2 regions of the Methylophilus sp. DMC16 genome follow, and region 2 is predicted to be linked to the other one. Evidence: predicted binding sites of a transcription regulator. Region 2 holds the regulator's gene; the other holds the start of a gene.

Region 1 (4,422 bases), 260 kb from region 2:
TCGGAGTATGTGCAAATCGGTGAAACACGCACCCATGTCATTGGTTATCTTGAAGACTTTCTGTTTGCACCGCAACGTGCACGCTCCCCGGTCAAATCTCTGTCTGGCGGTGAACGCAATCGTCTGTTACTGGCCCGATTATTTGCGCGTCCGGCCAATGTATTGGTGCTAGACGAACCCACCAACGATCTGGATATCGACACGCTGGAGCTGCTGGAAAACCTGCTGCAGGATTATGCGGGCACCCTGTTTCTGGTGAGTCATGACCGGGCATTCCTGGAAAATACGGTGACACAAGTCATTGCTTTTGAAGGCCAGGGCAAACTCACCGAATTTAGCGGTGGTTATGATGACTGGCTACGCTTTAGCCAGCAGCGCGAAGTTGCAAATAAATCAGTCGAAAAACCGGTGCCTGCAGCCTCGTCCCCCGCCAGCACGAGCGCCCCATCCAACACCTCAACCCGAAAAAAGTTGAGCTTTAAGGAGCAGCGTGAGCTTGAAGCGCTGCCTGCAGAAATTGAACAATTAGAGCAAGAGCAAGCTGATATCCAGGCACAGTTTGCACAAGGGGACATTTACAAGCAAGCGCCTGAGCAGGTCAAGCAACGACAAGAGAGACTGGATGAAATTGAAGCGTTAATCTTGCAGAAACTGGAGCGCTGGGAATGGCTGGAAAGCCAGTAAGCAACGCTCAAGCTTGAAAGTGGCAATGATGAATTGCCATTTACGGTTGTGATCGTTTGATTTTAATGCGAGTTATACCGCAAAACTGGTGCGAGAGCTGTGGGCACCGTGAGTTTGGCCATTTTTGCCATAGAACTGCGTGGCATTGGTTGCTTTGCCTTGAATCGCATCCAGCTTTTCCTGGTTGCGTTGAAAATGCTTGTTGATCAGGATGCCGTTGATGCGGTTAAGCTCTTTTGCCTGCGCCAGTTTTTTCTGGAACTCCATCCATGCCGTATCCATCACTTTGCCATGTCCTAACTCCAGCCATTTAGCCATGCCTTTTTCATTGGCTTCGAAGCCGGCCGCCGACAAGGCAGCGTAACGCTGTTTTGCGGCTTCACCCAGCGCCTGTAGTAACTCTACACGCTGATCAATAATCCGTTCTATGGTATCCAGGTCAGCTTTGACCAAGGCTTTTTGTTCATTCTGCAAATCTTCAATGAGCGCTTCAACCAGATTGGCATCCGCTTCAAAACTGATCTCAGGGATAGCGTTGCGATTTGCAGTTGTCATAAACATCATCCTTTTTTCGAATGTATCAAGTCCTTAACGGTTTGCAATAAGCCGTCAGCCACTTTACCCGTGTCGACAGTAAAGTCTCCACGCGCAATAGCACTTTTAATTTCGTCCACTTTGTGCGTATCAAACACCTCTGACGAGGCGATCCCCGCTTCTATGGACTGCATCTGCACCGATGCCGCGGACAATGTCACGTTGTCTTTGCTGGCTGGCGTTGCCGATGTGCTTGTTTTTTCGGTACTTTTGCTGCTGGTACCTTTATCTAATACTGGTTTATCTACACCAATCCCAAGTTTCTTGATCGAATCTGAAATATTCATGCTATCCCTCTGCCTTGATGTCTGAGTTTGTCGGGTGACTAAACCCTCATTGATTAACAGTTCTATCGGCATAGTTTAAGCGAACTTTAGTTGTTAATATAGTTTTTATCTCAAGATTCTGATCGAGAAGTATTTTTTCATGTTTGTCGTGGTGAGTCTGCCTAATATCTTACATCGACTTTTCCACTCGACAGTGCAACCCCTTTAATCACCTGGCCGCTACTGACTTTGACATCCACCACCTGCCCGGCATTGGCTGTTTGCAGTGCAGTCCCATCGGCACTGACCACAAATCCTTCGCCACGGCTATTTAACTGTACAGTCTGACCCTGCATGATCACAGGTCTGGACTTGAGCAGCTCTGGGCGCAACACCGTGCCCAGCGGCATATTCAAGGCGGCTTGTTTGCCTTCGAGCATGGACAAGTCCGTGATAATGCCAGCCGGTAGCTTGCTTAAATCCCCTGATTGCAACACCACATCGTTCGGGCTGAGTAGTGCACCCTGACTGACTGGCACTGCCGTCACTGCATATTCAGCCCACACTTGCACGTCTGCCTGCACATACAGCGTCCACAACTTGGTCTCGGCTTGCAGGCAACGGACACCTATATGTGTTTTACCCCACAACCGTGAGCCTGGTACGGTAAATCCTTCCATCATGTCGCAGGCAGCAATACGAACACGGCTGTCTAGTGGCTGAATGTCGACATTGACTTTGCCTGGATAACCTTGCGTCTGGCTCTGCACATATTGCACAGCGGTTTGATACACGCGGCTGTGCATGTCTGCGACCGCCGGCTCAGCGACACGCTGATTGACCAGCGTAGCGCTTGTCGCTGTACGGTCAGCTGCGTGCAGTAAATGACTGAAGAACCCGGTCAGGGCAATCAGCATTGCACAAAAAATTGTAAGCAGACGAGGTTTCATGAGCATTCATTCTACGCACAACCGCTGGCGCTAAATGCTCAAATAAAGGGGATTTACCGCATTTAATTCAGAAATTGTTCATAAATGTGCGGCGTACACTAGGCATAGCTAGTAAAAGTGACTCGAGCAATAAGAGGTAACGAGTTATCAGGATTAACGGCAGTGTCTGGCAAACCTTTAGGATATTTTTGAATAAAGGTGTTTTGGCGACGAGGCTACAACAATCGCTAACCAAAGATTAAAGCCAGAGATTCAGGCAAGTGAAAGGAATCAATGATGATCAACAAATTAGACGCCGCACTGAATTTTCATCAGACGGCATTGCGTGTACGCAATGAACGTCAAGAGCTGTTGGCATCCAATATCGCCAATGCGGATACACCGCAATACAAGGCACGCGATATCGACTTTAAAACCGCCATGCAGGCCGCCATGCATCCAGCCAGTAGCACGGGTACAGCAACAGGTGGTTTGCAAAAAACCGACTCGGGCCACATGCAAGGTCAGCCGAATCAAGGCTACGCAAGCCCGGGTGATCCATTGTTCCGTACCGTGACGCAAGCCTCTGTAGACGGCAATACGGTAGACATGGATGCAGAACGTAATGCCTATGTCGATAACGGCATCCGTTATGAAGCAAGCTTAACCATGATCACCGGCCAGATCAAAAAAATGCTGACCGCAATCAATGGCCAGTAATTGAGTAAGGAGTACTGACATGTCTTTGTTTAATGTATTCAAGATTTCCGGCTCTGCGATGAGCGCACAATCCATGCGTCTGAATACCGTAGCCAGTAACCTGGCCAACGCGGACAGCGTGGTCAGCTCTGACGGCAAACCCTATCAGGCCAAACAGGTCGTGTTCAAGGCCGTACAAGATGCGGCGAATCAAAACGCTAGCACGGTTGCGGTTGACGGGGTGATTGAAGATAACCGCCCCGGCAAAGTGGTCTACGACCCCAAACATCCGATGGCCAACAGTGAAGGCTATATCACCATGCCTAACGTCAACGTTACTGAAGAGATGGTGAACATGATCTCTGCCTCCCGAGCTTATCAAAACAACGTGGAAACCATGAATGCGGCCAAGACCATGTTGCTTAAAACACTCAATATTGGTCAATAACCTGCAGAAAGGAATCTCATATGACCACGGTGAATACTAACAATCAGGTCCCTCAAGACTTGCTCAATACAGTGAACAATCGCTCATCAAATACAACCAGTACCGATGATGCCCAAGATAGGTTCATGAAGCTTCTGGTGACGCAAATGAAAAACCAGGACCCGCTCAACCCGATGGACAATGCCCAGGTGACTAGCCAGATGGCGCAACTGAACACGGTAACCGGGATCAACAAACTGAATGACTCCATGACCAGCCTCATCAACAACGTGCAGATGGGCCAGTCCTACCAGGCGACCAGCATGATAGGCCGAAATATATTGTCTGCCGGCAATACCATGGAGCTGGGTGAAAAAGGCGCACTGTTCGGTGTCAACATCCCGAACGGAGCCGACAACCTGACCGTCACCATTAAAAATGGCGCAGGCACCGTCATTCAAACACTGACGCTAGGCAAGCAGGCCACCGGCATCAACGCCCTGTCCTGGGATGGAAAAGACGCGAGCGGGCAACCGGCACCGACTGGCACTTATACCTTTGAAACGACCGCAACACTGGGGGATGCAAAAACAACCAGCACCGCATTAAGCCTGGCCCAGGTGCAAAGTGTTTCACAAATGAACGGCTCGTCCAGACTGAATTTGAGTACAGGCAAGGACGTGGCACTGGCCGATGTTCTGGAAGTATTCTAAAGCCCCACAGAATGTAATCTTACGCAAGGAGAAATAGCATGAGTTTTCAACAAGGTCTTAGCGGTTTAAATGCCACCTCTCAACAATTGTCTGTGATTGGCAACAACGTC
Region 2 (4,422 bases):
GTTGCCAGACAACAAATCGATTCGTGTCACCAGTTTAATCGGAGCGCAGTAATATGAACATCAGAAGATTTTTTGGCAAAAACGCACGTGAAGCCCTGGCCCAGGTCAAGCAGGCCCTGGGGGAAGATGCCATTATTGTTGCGAATCGCAGTGTCAACGGTGGGACCGAGATCATGGCCATGCTGGAGTCGGATGTCGATGCCAGTGCGAGCCAGGCAACTGCTGAGCAAGGCAGCGAGCAAACCCGCAGCCTGCTTGATTTTGTGAATGCCAAAGAGCAACCCCGGCAAGCAACCCCAGTACCGGCACCGCGCGCCGTTCAGCCGCCGGCAGCAACGGTATCTGAAGAGGCCAATGTCAACGAATCGGCCATCATGGACATGCTCAAGCAGCACAGTGAACAACAAGAGCATGCGTATCAGCTGGCAACACAAACGCTGGAAGAAAAAATGCAAGGCATGATGGTGGAAATGCGCCAGATGCGCAGCCACTTTGAAACCCAGATGAGTGCCATGACCTGGCAGCATCATTTACAACATAGCCCGGCCAAATCAAAAGTGCTGGGCACCCTGCTCGCTGCCAACTTCAGTGCGTCGCTTTCGCGCCAGATTGCCGAAAAAATGCCGCAACACATTGATGTGAACAAGGCGCCAATGTGGGCCAAAGAAGTGATCAGCCGCAATTTGCACACGCTGGACGACGAAGATGCTTTGCTGGATCGTGGCGGCATCTATGCCTTGGTCGGCCCGACCGGGGTAGGCAAAACCACCACTACGGCCAAATTGGCGGCCCGCTATGTAATGAAACATGGCACCCAGAACCTGGGCTTGATCACCACTGACAGCTACCGGATTGGCGGCTACGAGCAATTACGCATTTACGGCAAGATTCTGGGCGTGATGGTGCATGCGGTCAAAGATGAAGAAGACTTAAAAATAGCCTTAAACGAACTCAAGAACAAACATATGATCCTGGTGGATACCGTCGGCGTCAGCCAGCGTGACCAGGCGGTGACTGAGCAACTTTCCATGCTGAGCCGTGCCGACAGCCCGATACAGAAACTGTTGTGCCTGAATGCGACCTCAACCGGCGATACCTTGACTGATGTGATGCGTAGCTACAAAAAGCATGATATCGCTGGCTGTATCGTCACCAAACTCGACGAAGCGGCTGCGATTGGCAATGTACTGGACGTGTTGATTCGCGAACGCATGCGCCTGTTTTACACCACCAGCGGTCAGCGTGTGCCAGAGGATATCGAGGTTGCAGACAAGCAAGCCCTGGTCGAGCGCGTGTTGACACCACACCAGGCCAGCCTGCCCTACCAGTATCTGGATGAAGAGTTACCGCTGGTGATCTCCAGCATGATGCAAACCGCCAGCCAGGAGCAGCCACATGTTTAATTACCGTGACCAGGCGGACGGCTTGCGCCGTATCATGGCCAAAACCTCTGCCCGCATTATCAGTGTGATTGGGGCCAATGGCCAGCCAGCCAGCCAGTGGATGCGTCAACTGGCGACCAGCATGCTGACGCCAGAACAGCGTTTGTTGCTGGTGCACGCGCACCGCCAACCCGCGATGACACATTCCCTGCAAGGCATCGCCGTGCAACGTCAGGCCATCCAGCGGGGCATTTTCAAACACCCGCAAGGCTATGACCTGACCTGTTTGGGCGAAAATGACCTGTTAACCTCGCCTTTATCTCACGATTTAAAAACGCAACTCAACGGTATAGTGGAGCAACTTGCGTACGATTACGACACTGTGATGATTGAAGCACAACTGGATAGCCAAGACTACAGCCTGCTGCTGCCGGTAATTGCCGCGCATGAGCTGGTGATCCAAATGGATAGAAGCGAAGCCGCCATTAAGTCGGCATATGCGACCATCAAGCACATCAGCCAGCAGCATGGGCAGATTCCGTTGGGTGTCGTCGTGACAGACGCTAACCATGATCAAGGCAATCAGTACTTTATGCGCCTGAACCAGGTGTGCAAACAATTTTTGGGCATCACGCTGGAGTTCATTGGGGCCATGCCTGCTGAAACCGCCAAGGCAGTCACTGCCAACCCTGGGCGCGCGACTGCAGAAGTGAGCAAACAGCTTTCCAGCACACTGGCGTTTAAAACCGTCGCCCATCGTCTAGAACAACAACGGATTTCCATGCCATCCATGGCTGTTGCCTAAAGTCAAAAAGGAAAAACATGTATACCGCTAAAGGCACGACTCAAAATACCGATCAGATGCTCAAAATGCATAGCGGCCTGGTCAAGAAAATGGCGTATCAAATGAAGGCCAAGCTGCCCTCCTGCGTCGAGCTGGATGACCTGGTGCAAGCGGGCATGATCGGGCTGATGGACGCGATACAGCGTTACGAAGATACGCATGGGGCACAATTTGAAACTTACGCCTCTCAGCGCGTACGCGGCGCCATGCTGGATGAATTGCGCGGTGCCGACTGGCTGCCGCGCGGTATCCGCAAAAACATGCGCGATATCGAGTTGGCTGTGCAGCAACTGGAACAAAAACTGGGTCGCCCGCCAACTGAATCCGAAATCGCCAAGCACATGAATTTTAGCCTGGAAGATTACTACGAGGTCTTGAGCGACTGCCAGGGTCACCAGCTGATTTATTACGAAGATTTTCAGGACGATGACGGTGGCGAGCACTTTCTGGATCGTTATGTGGACGATGATAGCAGCGACCCGGTGAAAGCCCTGCTCGAAAGCGACTTCCGTGAAGCCTTGATTGCCTCTATCGACAACTTGCCAGAGCGCGAAAAGATATTGATGGGCTTGTATTACGAGCAGGAGCTTAACCTCAAGGAGATTGGCGCCATCATGAATGTGTCCGAATCACGCGTTTGCCAGCTGCATAGCCAGGCGGTCGCCCGCTTGCGTGCCGCCATGCGTGAAAAAGCCTGGACCGGAGTTGCCTGATGGATTGGGGTAGCCTGGCCGGACTGCTGATTGCACTCGGCGGCCTGGTCCTGGGCCAAGTCATAGAAGGGGGCCACCTCAACTCCCTGATGCAACCTGCTGCCTTTGCCGTGGTTATTCTCGGCACGACTGGCGCCGTCTTGCTGCAAACCGAACTCAAAGTGTTTATCAAAGGCCTGCGCATGTTGAAGCTGGCCTTTGTCCACCCACAAGATGACCGCAAAAAACTCGCCGTCAAAATCAATCAATGGAGCCAGCAGGCGCGCAAAGAAAGCGTATTGTCGCTGGAAAGTTACATCAAGCGTGAGCAGGATCCTTTCGTACGCAAGGGCTTGCAATTGCTGGTGGACGGCACCCCGCCTGATCGCATCCGCGAAGTCTGTGCCATTGATATGTATTACTACGAAATGCAACAGCGCGACGCTGTCAAAATCTGGTCAGCGGCAGGCGGCTATGCGCCCACCGTAGGCATTCTGGGCGCGGTGCTCGGCCTGATTCATGTCATGGAGAATCTGTCTGATCCAAGCAAGATCGGTAGCGGCATCGCAGTGGCCTTTGTTGCCACCATTTATGGTGTGGCGCTCGCCAACCTGGTGTTTTTACCCATCTCCAACAAACTCAAAGGCCATGTCCAGCATGAAATGTCCAGGCGTGAAATGCTGCTCAATGCCTGGGTCTCCATCGCACGGGGCGACAATCCAAAATTGGTCAGTGAGCGGCTGGAATCTTATCTGCATTTGAGACAATCGTGATGTACAGACGCCACAAGCTCGAAGATGAAGAGGAAAGCCACGAACGGTGGCTCATTTCTTATGCAGACTTCATTACCCTGCTGTTTGCTTTTTTCGTCGTCATGTATGCCACCTCCAACATTAACCTGAATAAATACCGCGCCCTCTCCAGCTCGGTCGTCAATGCGTTTCAGGGGCAACCGGGGGCTGTCGGCCAGCAGCAGAATATGCCACAGGGCTTACAAACGCCTGGATTGCCAGTTCCTGGCGCGCAGAATCAAAACGGGCAAGTCCCAAGTGCGGTGATGAAGCCTTTGCCGCTCAGCTATCTATATCAGGAAAAAAAACAGCGTGATCAGGAGAAAATACGCGCCATGGCTCAACAACTGGCCAACACGCTGGCGCAATGGATAGAGCAAAAACAGATCATGGTTTACCAGTCAGACTTGGGGGTGGAAATGGATATTTCTACCCATCTGCTGTTCCAGAACAATCAGGCGGCATATACACCACAGGCCAACCAGGTACTGCACATCATCAGCGCACAACTAAAAAATGAATACCGCACCCTCCAGGTTGAAGGGCATAGTGACAAGCACACCTTCAGTGGCATGGTTGACGCAGAAAGCAAGCGTTGGACATTGACGGCGACGCAGGCAGCACGCGTCGCGGCAACACTGGCCGCCGATGGCATCGCAGCCAAACGGCTTTCAGCCCTTGGCCTGGCAGAAACAAGGCCGGTCTCCAGCAGT

Evidence for each region. The regulator FliA, encoded in region 2, starts transcription of late flagellar genes. The targets are predictions, from matches to a motif close to CTAAAGTTNNCNNAAANNNTGCCGATANNA.
Region 1: the regulator FliA is predicted to act here: its motif matches at 1,626-1,655, upstream of flgM (flagellar biosynthesis anti-sigma factor FlgM).

What each region holds. Positions count from the first base shown of each region.
Region 1 covers NZ_JBQUZC010000001.1:1,087,574-1,091,995, forward strand. The annotation lists gene ACT53D_RS05245 (ATP-binding cassette domain-containing protein) at 1-684, shown strand, start outside; gene ACT53D_RS05250 (flagella synthesis protein FlgN) at 757-1,239, opposite strand; gene flgM (flagellar biosynthesis anti-sigma factor FlgM) at 1,245-1,565, opposite strand; gene flgA (flagellar basal body P-ring formation chaperone FlgA) at 1,727-2,494, opposite strand; gene flgB (flagellar basal body rod protein FlgB) at 2,771-3,193, shown strand; gene flgC (flagellar basal body rod protein FlgC) at 3,213-3,620, shown strand; gene ACT53D_RS05275 (flagellar hook assembly protein FlgD) at 3,641-4,312, shown strand; gene flgE (flagellar hook protein FlgE) at 4,351-4,422, shown strand, end outside.
Region 2 covers NZ_JBQUZC010000001.1:832,254-836,675, reverse strand. The annotation lists gene flhA (flagellar biosynthesis protein FlhA) at 1-52, shown strand, start outside; gene flhF (flagellar biosynthesis protein FlhF) at 54-1,403, shown strand; gene ACT53D_RS04095 (MinD/ParA family ATP-binding protein) at 1,396-2,187, shown strand; gene ACT53D_RS04090 (RNA polymerase sigma factor FliA) at 2,205-2,939, shown strand; gene ACT53D_RS04085 (flagellar motor protein) at 2,939-3,691, shown strand; gene ACT53D_RS04080 (flagellar motor protein MotB) at 3,691-4,422, shown strand, end outside.